2 regions of the Cohnella abietis genome follow, and region 1 is predicted to be linked to the other one. Evidence: riboswitches for the same ligand, from Rfam matches in the RefSeq annotation. Region 1 holds a riboswitch; the other holds the start of a gene.
The links. Region 1 has a riboswitch for cyclic di-AMP ahead of KCTCHS21_RS00210 (resuscitation-promoting factor). Riboswitches for the same ligand answer to the same signal wherever they lie in the genome.
Positions count from the first base shown of each region.

Region 2: linked by a shared signal. The riboswitch ahead of KCTCHS21_RS17470 (hypothetical protein) and the one ahead of KCTCHS21_RS00210 (resuscitation-promoting factor) in region 1 are both predicted to bind cyclic di-AMP.

Region 1 covers NZ_AP019400.1:45,230-52,554, forward strand. Annotated here, with positions in the region: gene KCTCHS21_RS00185 (tRNA1(Val) (adenine(37)-N6)-methyltransferase) at 1-255, shown strand, start outside; gene rsmI (16S rRNA (cytidine(1402)-2'-O)-methyltransferase) at 248-1,159, shown strand; gene KCTCHS21_RS00195 (AbrB/MazE/SpoVT family DNA-binding domain-containing protein) at 1,269-1,523, opposite strand; gene KCTCHS21_RS00200 (HD domain-containing protein) at 1,845-3,137, shown strand; gene KCTCHS21_RS00205 (TatD family hydrolase) at 3,159-3,932, shown strand; cyclic di-AMP (ydaO/yuaA leader) riboswitch at 4,110-4,327, shown strand; gene KCTCHS21_RS00210 (resuscitation-promoting factor) at 4,607-5,764, shown strand; gene rnmV (ribonuclease M5) at 6,320-6,871, shown strand; gene rsmA (16S rRNA (adenine(1518)-N(6)/adenine(1519)-N(6))-dimethyltransferase RsmA) at 6,878-7,325, shown strand, end outside.
Region 2 covers NZ_AP019400.1:4,008,852-4,016,176, forward strand. Annotated here, with positions in the region: gene KCTCHS21_RS17460 (hypothetical protein) at 1-121, opposite strand, end outside; gene KCTCHS21_RS17465 (MerR family transcriptional regulator) at 945-1,709, opposite strand; gene KCTCHS21_RS17470 (hypothetical protein) at 2,010-2,666, opposite strand; cyclic di-AMP (ydaO/yuaA leader) riboswitch at 2,817-2,957, opposite strand; gene KCTCHS21_RS17475 (AI-2E family transporter) at 3,122-4,285, shown strand; gene KCTCHS21_RS17480 (FixH family protein) at 4,453-4,860, shown strand; gene KCTCHS21_RS17485 (sulfite exporter TauE/SafE family protein) at 4,881-5,564, opposite strand; gene KCTCHS21_RS17490 (heavy metal translocating P-type ATPase) at 5,566-7,325, opposite strand, start outside.

The DNA.
Region 1 (7,325 bases):
CCAAAGAGAATACGGTTTGTGCATCCGCGGAAGGAAGCGGAGTCAAACATGGTATTAATAGAAGGAACACGCGAGGGTAAGCCTGAGGTTCGGTTATTGCCTCCGCTAATCGTCTATGAGGAAGACGGAGAATATACCCAGGAGCTACTGGCTGTATTCTATGGTCAAGCTGCTGAGCTGCCTGACTTCCGACGAAATAATGGACGAGCACCTGTAGTAGGTAAGACGGGGAAGGGGACGGAAATTGATGACTGAGGATTTGAGCAAAGCAACCATTCAACGAAGCTTCACAGCACGTGAGACTCCAGGAACGCTGTATTTAGTTGCGACACCTATTGGCAATCTAGAGGATATGACCTTTCGTGCGATTCGAACGCTGCGTGAAGTCCAGCTTATTGCAGCAGAGGATACCAGACAAACGAGAAAGCTACTGACGCATTTCGAAATTCAAAATCGATTAGTTAGCTATCATGATCACAACAAAGAGGCAAGTGGACCCGAGCTCATTCGCTTGCTAGAGGAAGGACAGAGCATTGCGCTCGTTAGCGATGCGGGTATTCCGGCTATCTCTGATCCAGGTGCTGACTTAGTGAGAGCAGCTATTGCACAAGACATTCCTGTCGTTCCGATTCCGGGAGCCAATGCTGCCTTGTCGGCACTTATCATTTCAGGGCTTCCGACCGATCGATTCCTATTCGTGGGCTTTCCTCCTCGCGAGCGCAAGGGGCTTAATAAATTTTTGGATGGATTTGAGGAAGAGCGCGGATCAATTATTTTCTATGAATCTCCTCATCGGGTTAAGAAGACACTTGCTCTTATTGCTGAGCGTTGGGGTAATCGCAAGATGGCTATCGTGCGTGAATTAACTAAGAAGCACGAGGAAGCGGTTAGGGGAACTGTGATAGCTTGCTTAGAGCATGTCGAGCAAATTCCGCCACTCGGAGAGTGTTGTATTGTAATAGAAGGTAAATCTGCGAACGAGGGTTCAACGGGAGAGAATGACGGTCAATGGTGGTCATCCTTAACTTTGGCACAGCACGTTGTTCATTACGAAACCCTTCAATTAAATCGTAAGGAAGCAATGAAGTCTGCAGCTGTGGATAGAGGAATATCTAAACGAGATGTCTATCAGGCGTTGCTTAATGATACGGAAGAATAAAAGGGCAAAAAAAATCCTCCCGATATCAGGTTCGGGAGGTGTGCAAGGAGTATAAAAAGGTTGGAATTAACAGTTATTAGAATACAATTTTCATTATAAACTATTTTCTTTAATTTGTCACAGGTGAAGGTAAATCCTTCAAACATTCTCTGCAAACAATTTTTCCTTTGAAATATGTAACGTTTTCTGCATTGCCACAGAAGATACAAGCTGGCTCGTATTTCTTAAGCATGATGCGTTCTCCGTCTACATAAATCTCAAGAGCATCTTTCTCTCCGATGCCTAGCGTACGACGCAATTCAATCGGAATAACCACCCGACCTAGTTCATCAACTTTACGCACAATTCCTGTGGATTTCATCATTTGGTAATACCCCTCTCATCAGGTTAAAATAAAAACAAACGGACCACCAAATGCAGAGTTTGTCCGTATTCGCCAGCATTCGACAAAGTTCTCTGTTTTCCGATTACTATCGTACCAACCATTCCCATAAAAGTCAACCTATTATTGATAGAATTGAAGTACCCGAACCGCTACAAAACCTATAAAATAAGGCGATATCAAGAACATGTGGGCTATCTAAAAGGGGTCTAGTAAAAGGAAAGCGTTTTACGACATTATTCGACAAAATTCGATATATTATCGTTGTTTTGTCGAATGATGATCCTATTTGAGGTGATGACTATGCTCAAGGAGCTGCAAGAAGAGAAGGTGTTTAAGGATCCTGTTCATAATTCCATCTACGTGCAAGATTTGACCATCTGGAAGCTCATTAATACGCCAGAGTTCCAACGTCTTAGAAGAATACGCCAGCTAGGCACCTCCTATCTTACTTTCCATGGAGCGGAGCATAGTAGATTTTCCCATTCTCTGGGTGTATATGAAATTACTCGGAAAATTATTTCTCAATTTGAGCGTAATAGATATGCCGATTGGCCGCAAGAGGAAAAATTACTAAGTCTTTGCGCCTCCCTGCTGCACGATGTAGGCCATGGGCCGTTCTCTCACTCTTTAGAAGAGATCTTTCATATCGATCATGAGCAATGGACCTGTGAAGTTATACTGGGCGATACAGGAATTAATCAGATTTTAAGACAGGTTGACCCACAATTCCCGGAAAAAGTAGCCTCTGTTATTCGTAAAAAATATGAGAAGCCGATTGTTGTAAGCCTCGTGTCGAGCCAGCTGGATGCTGATCGTATGGACTATTTATTGCGTGACGCTTATTTTACAGGAGTAAATTACGGCACCTTTGATATAGATCGTATTCTTCGTATGCTTCGTCCATATAAAGGTAAAATTGTCGTAAAAGAAAGCGGAATGCATGCGGTAGAAGATTATTTAATGTCTCGCTACCAGATGTATTGGCAGGTGTATTTTCACCCTGTAACTCGAAGCTCAGAAATCATTCTTCGACAAATTTTTAGAAGGGCAAGTGAGCTTCATGGGGAAGGCTATGAATTCGGTTTCATGCTTCCTCCAATCCGTGAATTATTGGAAGGATCAATTACGCTGCATCAATACCTAAAGCTGGATGAGGCCATGCTGCAGACGGTATTCGGACAATGGTCTGACGAGCGGGACGAGCTGTTGTCAGATTTATGCAGACGGTTCTTAAATCGACAGCTCTACAAGTATGCTGAGCTTGAGAGTGAGGACAAAAATTGGCTTGAGAGTATTAGACACGAGTGGCAGGAAATCGGGTTGAATCCGGACTATCATATGGAATTTGATACACCTATGGACTCCCCTTATGCGATCTATAAACCAGGGGCTTTACCAGATAGTAAAGAGAAGCCTCCTATCCTTCTTTTGAATGAGCATGAGCAGTTGACAGAAATATCTGTTAAGTCCGATATTATTCGATCTATTGCCGGACTTCACCGTGGGAAATACTACATTTATTATCCGGAGGAGAGAGTGCTCCCTCACGTTGAAAAGCTCAGTTTGGAAACACGTAAAAAACTATCTATATAATAGAAGGAGACAACTTCCGACATGCTCATCGACACCCATGCACACCTTGATTCTTCTAAGTTCGACAACGATCGCGATGAGGTCATCTCCCGTGCTCTAGAAGCGGGTGTAGACACAATAGTTAACATTGGATTTAACCGCGAGACGATACCCACAACGATGTCTTTGGCAGAAAAATATGATTTTATTTACGCTGTCGTAGGGTGGCACCCTACGGATGCGATAGATATGAATCTTGTTGAGGATTTGGCCTGGATTGAACAGCTTTGCAGTCATCCCAAAGTCGTAGCTATTGGTGAGATCGGACTTGATTATTACTGGGATACATCACCCAAAGATATCCAGCAGACTGTATTTCGTGAACAGATTCGATTAGCTAGACGTTTGAACAAACCCATTGTTATTCATAATCGCGATGCTCATGAAGATATATTGCGTTTGCTTAAAGAAGAGAAGGCCTCTGAAGTGGGCGGAATCATGCATTGCTTCTCGGGAAGCTGGGAAACGGCCAAGCAATGCCTTGATATGAACTTCTATATTTCCTTCGGAGGTCCAGTCACATTCAAGAATGCAAGGGTTCCTAAAGAGGTGTTAGAGCGTGTTCCGCTCGATCGTTTGCTACTAGAAACAGATGCTCCTTATTTGACCCCTCATCCCTATCGGGGAAAGCGGAATGAATCGGCTTATGTTCGTCTTGTTGCGGAGACAGCAGCGGAGATAAAGAGGCTTTCTTTGGAAGAAATTGCTAAAATAACGAGTGAAAACGGTCGTCGCTGTTTGGGTATAACGAGATAAACGGAATATAAGTGAGAAAAACAGACCGGTACGAAGAAAAAACTGGCTTTTGTCGCTGATAATGATAAACTACTGGTCAATTTCGGTCAAAATGGGGAAATTCGTCCATTGTACCTTCTTTACACCGTTGGTAAGTAGAGGTTATTATCAACAACAGAAGTTCGAATATGACATTCCTTTTCCAGTGCGCTAAATCTCCCAAATGGGAGAGTGGGGGACCCAACGCAGCGACGATTTTATACATTGTCCAAAGCGGTCCGAGCAATCTTGGGGTGAATTTTGCAAGTGACATTGACAAGGCTCTAGCTGAGTATCTTGTCATGCATGTAGCAAATAGGGCAACTCTCTTTGTCCGAATCCGACAGCTAACCCCGCAAGCGTTATAGAGAGAGGTCAACCTCGTGCCGCGCTATTTCCCTTACATTCTACTACAAGCGGAAGCCACGAACAGGTCCTCTGTCTCGATGGCTTTTTGTGTTGAAAAAAAGGGTAGTAGGTGCTTGTACCTCTTGTATAAGCCTGTACGAACTGGTTAAGGCGGCGCTTAGATTTCACAGCTTGAATCTGCCAATTCTTGTCTGGAGGATAAGTGTCGATATCAAAATTGGATTAGTCGCGTCAGACAATAGTCATGTATCACAGTCGACGACGGGGCTATGAGGAGGAGCGAGAAAATGGGCGTTATTCCTGTTAGGGAAACCCATGATCCACGACCGACCGGCAAGCTTTTCGCACTGCGGTGGAAGCCTGAGCATGTGCGCGCAGTATTATTAGGCGCAATTCTTGTGTTTGCCATCACGATCATGTTCATGTCCTTGCTGCAGAAAGCAGCTACTAAGAGCATCACGATTATCGATAACGGTATTGCCTCCGTTTTCGTAACCCAAACATCGAACGTACTCGGTTTCCTCGAGGAACAGGACATACAAGTTGGACCGAATGACCGCCTCTCCTTGCAGCTTGCAGATCCTCTTAAAGAGGGAAGTCAGATCGTAATTGATCGTGCGGTAGGAGTTACAATCAAGGCGGATGGCAAGAAGGAAGTTGCCTACACAATCGAAGACACGGTTGGGGGAGTCATAAGCGAGTTGAATATTTCACTGAATGATGAGGATCGGGTATCTCCGGCACTCAGCAGCCCATTGAAGGATGGGATGACCGTATCGGTCGTTAGGGTGCGTAAAGAAGTCGTAGAGACCAAGCGCCCAATCGCATTTACGGTAGTGGAGCAGAAGAACAAGGACCTAGAAACAGGCAAGCAAAAGGTAGTCACAACGGGGAAAGATGGACTTGTTGTGCTCAAGACAGAACGAGTTTATGAAGATGGTAAGCTGGTTAGCCAAGAAATGATTGAGAAGACTATTGCACAGCCTGCCGTGCAGCAGGTCGTTGCTATTGGCACGAAGAAAAAGCCTGAGGTTGTCACACTTTCTTACAACGGAAAGCCCTCTTCAGCTGAAGCCAAGACCGTTAGTCTGAATGGTAGAAGCGTCAAGGTTAAGCGTATGCTTAGCAATGTCACGCTTACCGCGTATTCTGCAGGGGAAGCCTCAACAGGTAAATCCAAAGGTGATACAGGCTATGGTATAACCTCTTCAGGTGCAGTTGTGCAGGAAGGTCGTACGATTGCGGTAGATCCTAAAGTTATTCCTATCGGATGGTGGGTTTACATTGAGGGCATCGGGTTTAGAAGAGCGGAAGACACAGGTAGCGCGGTCAAAGGTAAGAAGATCGATGTTTATTATGACAGCGAGAAGCATGTCAATAAGTTTGGACTGAAGCGTGGATACACGGTTTATGTCATTGGCCCTGTTAAGCCTTCTGCGGATTAATTAGCTACGTTTCGTAAGGAACTCATATATAAATCATGATCGGGAAGAAGCTGAAGGGCTTCCTCCCGATTTTTTCTTTGGTTCTTCGCGCGCGCCTAGCCAAGCTGGGAGACAAATAAAGTACCCAAAAGTGCCAAAGTGCCAAAGTGCCAAAGTGCCAAAGTTCCAAAGTTCCAAAGTTCCAAAGTTCCAAAGTTCCAAAGTTCCAGTGTCCCCCACCCCCCGCTAGTCGTGACAAGAAAAGTACGATGTAATTCATCGCTAATAGCAAGTAGGTGTGCCGCCAAACACACAATAGCGATGTTTATGATCGTACTTGCTACACAATAGGCTCTGCATCTGATCATTTTCGTCGAAGTAGAATGTTTTTCATCGCTAATAGCAAGTAAGGGCACCTCCAAACACACATTAGCGATGATTATGATCGTACGTGTTCACCCAGTGTGCTGCAGTTGTTCATCTCCGTAAGCTCGAGGAAGAAGCGCTTTTACTTGCTGTCTTCCTTAATCTCGTATACGCTTGTAAGATCGGCTTTGTAAAGGCGGAATAAATATCATGGTTCAAGAAATGATTGTCGTTGAAGGTAAGGACGATACAACGGCTGTTAAGCGTGCTGTGGGCGCGGATACAATTGAAACTGGCGGTTCTGCCATAGGAGAAGACGTGCTTCGTCGTATTGAGCTGGCACAAGCCCGTAGAGGAGTCATCATACTGACTGATCCCGATGCCCCGGGAGAGCGCATTCGTAAGATCGTAGCGGAGCGTGTGCCGGGCTGCAAGCATGCTTTCCTGACGAAGGATGAGGCTAGAGGGCGCAGGGGAATCGGCGTAGAGCACGCTTCAGATGCAGCTATTCAAAGAGCGCTTGAGGTTGTGCGAAGTCCAGAGGGCGATTCTGGGGAGCTTGGAGAGATTGAATGGAACGATTTGCTAGATACAGGTCTTATCGTGCAGCCTTCATCGGCGCGCCGCAGGGAGCGTATGGGGGAGCTGCTAGGGATCGGTTATGCGAATGGCAAACAATTTTACAAAAGATGTCTCATGTTCCGAATTACGCGGGTAGAGTTTCTAGCTGCATTGGAACAACTGGAGCGGGAAGGGTTATAGATTAACATGAAAAAACCAACAGACAAGAACGGCGTGGCTAAGAAGAAGTATGGCGTTCATACAAAGCCGTATGAGTATAACAAGTCAACCAAGCCAGAGGCTGGATCATCGAAGGCGGGTAGTGCAACAACTGCGCCACCGAAAGATATTTTGAAGGAAATTGCGACCTCCAGTCGGACTCGCGAAATCATTCGTAAGCACCGGTTCACTTTCAAGAAGAGCTTGGGTCAGAATTTTCTGATCGATGGAGACGTGCTAGATCAGATAATTGCTGCTGCAGGTTTGGACGAGACACGGGGGGCTTTGGAGATTGGTCCCGGTATTGGGTCCCTTACAGAGCAGCTTGCCAAAGTAGCGGGAAAAGTAACTGCGGTGGAAATCGACAGGCGCCTTATTCCCATTCTAGAGGACGTCATGTCCCCTTATAATAACGTTAGCGTTGTTCACAGCGACA
Region 2 (7,325 bases), 3.1 Mb from region 1:
CTTTCCAGTTAGCTTTTATATTTTTAGAGAAGAAAATAACGAAAGTAATCGTCATTAACATAACCCATATTCCATCTTTAATAATCTCTTCCTTAATCATCGAGCCAACCTCTTTCTGCACATCGTACTTAAAACACACACAATCCTTAGCGATGAAAATGCGGGCACTGTCGGTAAACGGTGGAACGAATTAGTCGGACCACTTTGCGCTTATCTTCTAGCAAATTTGCACTGGTAGCCGCTCCGACATGAAGCCGGTTCGCCCCCCCTAAATCCGTAGAGTGTCGTGGGATTACTTTAACATGCACTGTCATCTGCTAACAAGCATAAATGGCTGCGGTCAAGTCGTTACGACAACCGGTTTTCCATCAAATTAGTCCGTTCTCAGCGGCTTGCAACTCACCGACACCAAGTTTTCCACCATTTAGTCCGCCCACAGCGGTCTACAGCGCACCTACACCCGGTTTCCCACCATTTAGTCCGTTCTCAGCGGTCTACAGCTCACAGAAACTCGGTTTTCCGCCAATTAGTACGCCCACAGCGGTCTACAGCTCAACAACTCCCGGTTTCCCACCAATTAGTCCGTTCTCAGCGGTCTACAGCTCAACAACTCCCGGTTTTCCACCATTTAGTCCGTTCTCAGCGGTCTACAGCTCAACAACTCCCGGTTTTCCGCCATTTAGTCCGCCCACAGCGGTCTAAAGCACACCTAAACTCGGTTTTCCGCCATTTAGTCCGTTCTCAGCGGTCTACAGCTCAACAACTCCCGGTTTTCCGCCAATTAGTCCGTTCTCAGTGGTCTACAGCTCACAGAAACTCGGTTTCCCACCATTTAGTCCGCCCACAGCGGCCGAAAGATATACTTCCCAGAAAATACTTCCCTGAAAAAGTAAAGAAGCTGCCCATAATTTAGCTTATGGAACAGCCTCCCACTATTATAAGCTTTACTTGTTCTGACCTGTATAGATGTGGATCGCATCTCTTAGAAATTGTGCTGAGCCTGGCTGAGCAGCGTCATAGTATGCGCGGAATCGTTCGTCATCCACGTACCCTTGGGCAAGTCCCGCATGGGCTTCTTTACTGTATTCGCTCCAATAATACATCAACCATTTTTTGTGCAGATCTGCGGCCATCTGAGCAATATCACTAGCAGGGTCACCCGTCTTGTATGCCTCTGCCAAAGTAGCATGCACTTCCTCGGTAAGGCGTGTGTGCTCATCGTGCTCCTGCTGCGTCATGTCCAGCTGCTTCTTATTCGACCTGTTAACAGTATCATCACCATACCGCTTGCGAATTTCTGTGCCATACAATGTCTCATTGTCATTAATGAGCTTCTGCTTAAACCCTTCAAATCTTTCTTCATCTGACATAGTAAGTCTCCCCTCGTTCAGAGCTATTGTCTTTTCCACGTTGGCAATTAGCTGATCCAGTTGTTTTCTCTTGTCGAGAAGCTGCTCGCGATGTTCTAGAAGGGCTTTAGCACCGTCGAAAGAAGAGTCATTAACGATCTCTCTGATGCTGTCCAGGCTGATCCCCAGCTCCCTGTGAAAAAGGATTTGCTGCAGCCTTTCCACTTCAGATTGACCGTAGATTCGATAACCTGATGAGCTCATTCTTGCCGGCTTAAGAATGCCAATCTCATCATAGTAACGAAGTGTTCGCGTACTGACCCCCGCCAATCGACCTAGCTTTTGCACCGTATATTCCATGCGGTCACCTCCTGACAACATAACTGTACAGCTTTACGTAACGTCAAAGTCAACAGCTTTGTTTGAAAAGGGAGTTTCCTAAGAGCTTTGATGTGCGAACCTTTAATTTGCTTACCTTTGATTTGCTCGCCTTGGTTACGTGAATTCCCTATCTAGTTGCGCATTCATCCACTTAACCGCGACGCCATGCGACAAATGGATCCCAATTTCCCCACCCATACTGCGCAATCATCCACTTAGCCGAGAAATCCTACAACAAATGGATGCCCATTCACCAACCCAAGCCGCGCAACCAACCACTTACCCATTACGCCCGACAACAAATTGATAACCTACCCACTCGTGCTTACGGTATGGAAGAAGCTGCACTTCCAAATCAGCATAGGAACGCTCCAAGTTGTCTTTGATCATTTTATCGACGATTACTAGGCCGTTCGACATGCTTGCATACTCCATAGCACTCTTAATTCCCTCACCGTAGTAAAGGCTTTGAACAGGAGATTCTAATCCCGTCTGAATACCCTGCACGGACCCCAAGCTAATGCCAACAGCGCAGCGATACTGCGAATCTATTCCTTCACGTTCAAAAGACGGAAGAATAACATTATTAATAGCATTGATGATCTGCACTCCACAAATGCAGCTATGAAGACTCGAATCCGGCTTCGATAAGGGGAAGATTGCTGTATACGCATGATGGTTGCCCTCAATAAGTAAGCCGCCCCACCCTATAACAATTTGAGAAATAACGGAAATAAATCGGTATACTGCTGTTTGCGTATGGGCAAAATCATAATCTTGCGACTCTCTATTCGTATTTTGAATAATTAGGTGCAAGACAGCATATCTCTCCTCATTAGGATCTAACGCGGGGTTCGATACGTTCTGTTGAACGATTAACTGTGACTGCTCCATCAGACTATTGTAATTACTTTTTACTGAAAGGGCTTGATCCATAACACTCACCTCCATTAATTTCTTGTCGGGTGACAAATACAAAAAAGAACCTCAAGCTAAGGAACGCAAATACGTTCCAGCAGTTAGGGTTCAAAAATAACAAAAAGAACCCCGTTACAGGGTCCGAAGGTTTCTCCAAATGAAGTTAGAAACAGACCCATCTACTGCTGACGAGGTTAGCTGACGGACTTGGGTAAGATGGTACCCTACATTCTTAACGAATGATTCGCCCCACTAGACTGGTTCCCCCGCTTTTCGAAACGTAATTCGAAAATTAAGCGTATTATAATTTTAGGCTTAATAAATTGGAATGTCAACGTCTCTTAATAAGTCTCTTTACAGCTTGATTTGAATACACATGTGCGGAAACGTTATGATCAGTACATAGTGACAACCAACGGCCTTATTTTCACGAATAATTCTCCACATTTTTACCAGAATTAGGAGGAAGAGATATGCAACAGTCTCGTAAATGGTCAGATCGATTCAAATGGATGGTTCTAAATCAGAAGCTCATCCTGTTTCTCGTTATTGTTCTCTTACTTACGCTTAACATCTTTGTCATTAACAAAATTTCTTACGTGTTCCACCCGTTTATTGTCATCTTAGAAACTGTATTTCTGCCTTTCCTGCTCACTGGAGTCGCCTTCTATTTGTTAAATCCTATTGTTGATTTCTTTGAACGAAAGAGATTTCCACGAGTGTATTCCATTGTCATATTGTATCTGATCATTATCGGGATTATTACATTAGTCGTTATGATTGTGTTTCCGTTACTTCGCGATCAGATTTTTAGCTTAATTGAAAACTTTCCGGCCTATAGCCGAGTTGCACAGGAAAAATCCGAGGAGCTTATCGGCAGTGAGTTTTTCAGTCAGCTTCAGCACACGATCGGTTTCGATTCCACAAAGCTAGCCGATGATTTCTCATCTCGAGCATCAAGTTTACTTAGTAACACTTGGTCAGGACTAGGAAGCTTGCTCGGTAGAATAACTGAAACGGTTCTTGCAGTCGTTACCGTACCTTTCATCTTGTTCTATCTGCTCAAGGATCGTAGGAAATTAACTCCTTTCGTTCTTGGGTTTGTACCTACACCCCTGCGTAAACGTTCATTCCGGGTCTTGCTTGAAATGAACCATCAAATCAGCTCCTATATACGTGGGCAAATTATCGTAAGCTTCTGTATAGGGTTTCTACTGTACATCGGTTACCTCATAATCGGGTTGGATTATTCCCTCGTACTGGCCGTAATCGCAGCTTGCACGAGTATTGTTCCTTACTTAGGACCTGCAATTGCTATTACTCCAGCATTGATCGTAGCTATGGTTACCTCGCCTGTCATGCTTCTGAAAATGATTGTGATTTGGACAATCGTCCAGCTTATAGAGGGGAAATTTATTTCTCCTCAAATCATGGGAAGATCCATGCATATTCATCCTGTGACGATAATCTTTGTTATTCTTACTGCTGGCAACCTATTTGGTATTCTCGGGATTATACTAGCCGTACCTGGATATGCCATTCTGAAGGTAATAGGTACTCATTTATTTAAATGGTTTAAGGAAAAAACACAATTGTACGAACCAGCACTGGAACAGGATGAAAATTCGCAAGCATAAACAGTTTTCTCATGTCTTTGGATTAGCGAAAGAATGCTTTTGTCGGAGGTTATTTGAAAATAAAGAAGCAGGTCAATCCTCCTATAATGGCGGGCTGACCTGCTTCTTTTCTTTCCTTTGCCCTCATACACTTGAGAGCAGCATACGCAGAGGAAGGAAGGGTGAGAATGAAAAAGATTGTCTACTCCCTTGTCATTTTGTGCGCATTTCTTGGAGCCTGGATGTATCTTCCTTCATCTACAAATCAAGCCGCATTAAACACAAAGTTTAGTGACGAAAATATACGAATGGAGATCGTCTCCAACCAACAAGTGGCTAAGGTCATGCATGAAAATTCCTTCTCACTCACCCTCACCGACCTCGCAGGGAAGCCACTTGACCAACCCGATATGAAGGTTAGCTTGGAGATGCCTAGTATGTTCTGCGGTGTAATCCCCACGACTTTGAATGAGGTTGAGCCGGGTAAGTACAATATCATAGGAATTCCTGTGATGTCAGGCAAGTGGGAGGCTACAGTTACTCTCGTTACACCAACCGAAACTTTACATGTAAAGCATCCTTTTATATCAAAATAAATCTCGGCTACAGTTCTACCTCACCAAATCCACGGATGAATGCTCGGCACCCAGCCATTCGCCGCTAAGCCCTTCATAATAGACAGAAAGCCCATCAGATAAGCTAACGACGCTCCAGCATTTCGCATGCCCTTTCGCCATTTCTTACGAATGCTTCCAGCAAACAAAGCAACAAGCAGCAATATCGGCATAGTTGAAATTCCGAACACCAGCATGATCACCCAACCATCAAACCAAGATCCGGATGCTGCGGCGTTCATCTGCATCGCATAGGTCAAACCACAGGGAAGAAAACCAAGCATAATCCCTGTCAGAAATACACCCGTTAATTCGTATTTTTGCCGAAGGACGGATATTCGTGCGTTCATTTTACGACTACCCGGTATAAAATGATGAGGAATCGGCAACGTATAACGCCAATAGGTCCATATTAAAATAAAAGCTCCTCCTACAAAGCTTGCAATACTTTGAACGCCTACAAAATCTCCTGCAACGTTGATGAAAGATCCCACCAGCCCCATGAAAAGGCCCGTAAGCGAGTAAGTTGTGATTCGGCCTGCATTATAGGCAAGAACGGAACGAATAGGCTCTCCCTTGGCGTTCATGGCGAATGAGGATGAAATACCTCCACACATAATCAAACAATGAGGCGCTCCCATAATTCCAGACAGAGCAACAAGCGCAAGGGCGTTAGCGGAAATCAATTTAAGATCCACTCCTTATCGGATTCCGTTGGAGCCTTAATGCATTAGTTACCACGATGACAGAGCTTGCTGCCATACCTAAACACGCGATTCTTGGATCTAAATAACCCATCGCTGCAAAAGGTACTGCTACGGAATTATAGACCAATGCGAAGGTTAAATTTTGTTTAATATTACGCATCGTTCGCTTGCTAAGCTCTATCGCGTCTAATACCCCTGTTATTTGACTGCGCGATAAAACAATATCTCCGGTTTGCATAGCAATATTAGCTCCGCCCCCCATCGCTATTCCCACATCCGCAGCGGCTAACGCAGCAGCATCATTAATTCCATCGCCTACAAAAGCAACTATGTGCCCTTCCTGCCTTAATTCACTAACCATCAACGCCTTATTTTCTGGAGAGCATTGTGAGTGAACCACTTCAATACCTACTTGCTCCGCTACAACACGAGCAGGCTCCAGTTGATCCCCGGTAACCATCCAAACTTTGGCATATTCTCTTAATTGTCGAACAGTTGCTGAGGCATCATCCCTTAGCTGGTCAGAAAAGATGAAGCCACCTGCCGCCTGTCGTTCTAAAGATAGATAAAGCACATTTCCCGTATTTTCCACTGCGGTGTTTATAGGCAAACTCCCCTTTAGGAGAATACCCTCAGACTGAATCCACGCTGAATGCCCGACATGAACCAGCTTCCCTTCTACTATCCCCTTCATTCCACCGCCTGGTATTTCCAAAAGGCCTGACGCCTCAGGTATAAGTAATCGCTGCTGCTGGGCTGCCTCCGTAATCGCGTGAGCTAGAGGGTGGGATGAATACTTCTCAACGGCAGCCGCCATGCGAAGGAGATAGGAGCTTGGATGCCTTGGCGATTGAATCGTTTTTAGTCGAGGTTTCCCTTCGGTCAATGTTCCAGTTTTATCGAACAATATTCGATTGACCCGGTGAAGGGTTTCGAGTGAGTTTCCGTGCTTGAAAAGGATCCCTTTTTTCGCAGATAAGGCGGTTGCCACAAGGATTGACACAGGAGTAGCCAAACCGAGCGCGCATGGGCATGCAATTAGCATCACGGTTAAAGCGTAACGAATGGCTAATTCAGATGAGTCATCAGCCGAAGAAAAGTACCATGCAGCATACGTAATAAGTGCACATGCAATCATGAAAGGAACGAACATCGCGGCCACTCTGTCAACTTTTCGCGCTATCGCTGGTTTGTTAGTTTGTGCCTCCTCTACCATGGCGATCATGCGTGACAGACGCGATTCATGTGTTTCACAGGTCGCTTTAATATGCAAGATTCCGTTCAAGCATCGGGTTCCACTATAAGCATATTCGTTAGTGGATTTCAGGATAGGCAAGCCCTCACCCGTCAACAATGACTCATCAACTTCGGCGCAGCCAGATTCGATGATTCCATCAGCAGAAATCCACTCTCCAGCTTGAATAACAACAATATCGCCAACTCTCAGCTTATCTGCTGGAATCCATTCTTCAGCCTTCCTATGCATCACTCTAATTAATCGAATGCGATGATCGTGAAGCTCGCTTAAATCCTTTAAAGCCTTACCCTTGGCGATGGATTCTAGAAGCTTGCCGAGCAGAATAACCGTTATAATCATGGCAATGGTATCAAAATAAAGATGGATATGCTGGTTGGATGAGTCAGAGCGGAACATTAAATAATGGCTATAGAAATAAGCTACAGTCGTACTAAGAACGACGAGAACATCCATGTTGGCTGTTCGCTGTTTCAAAGCTTGGA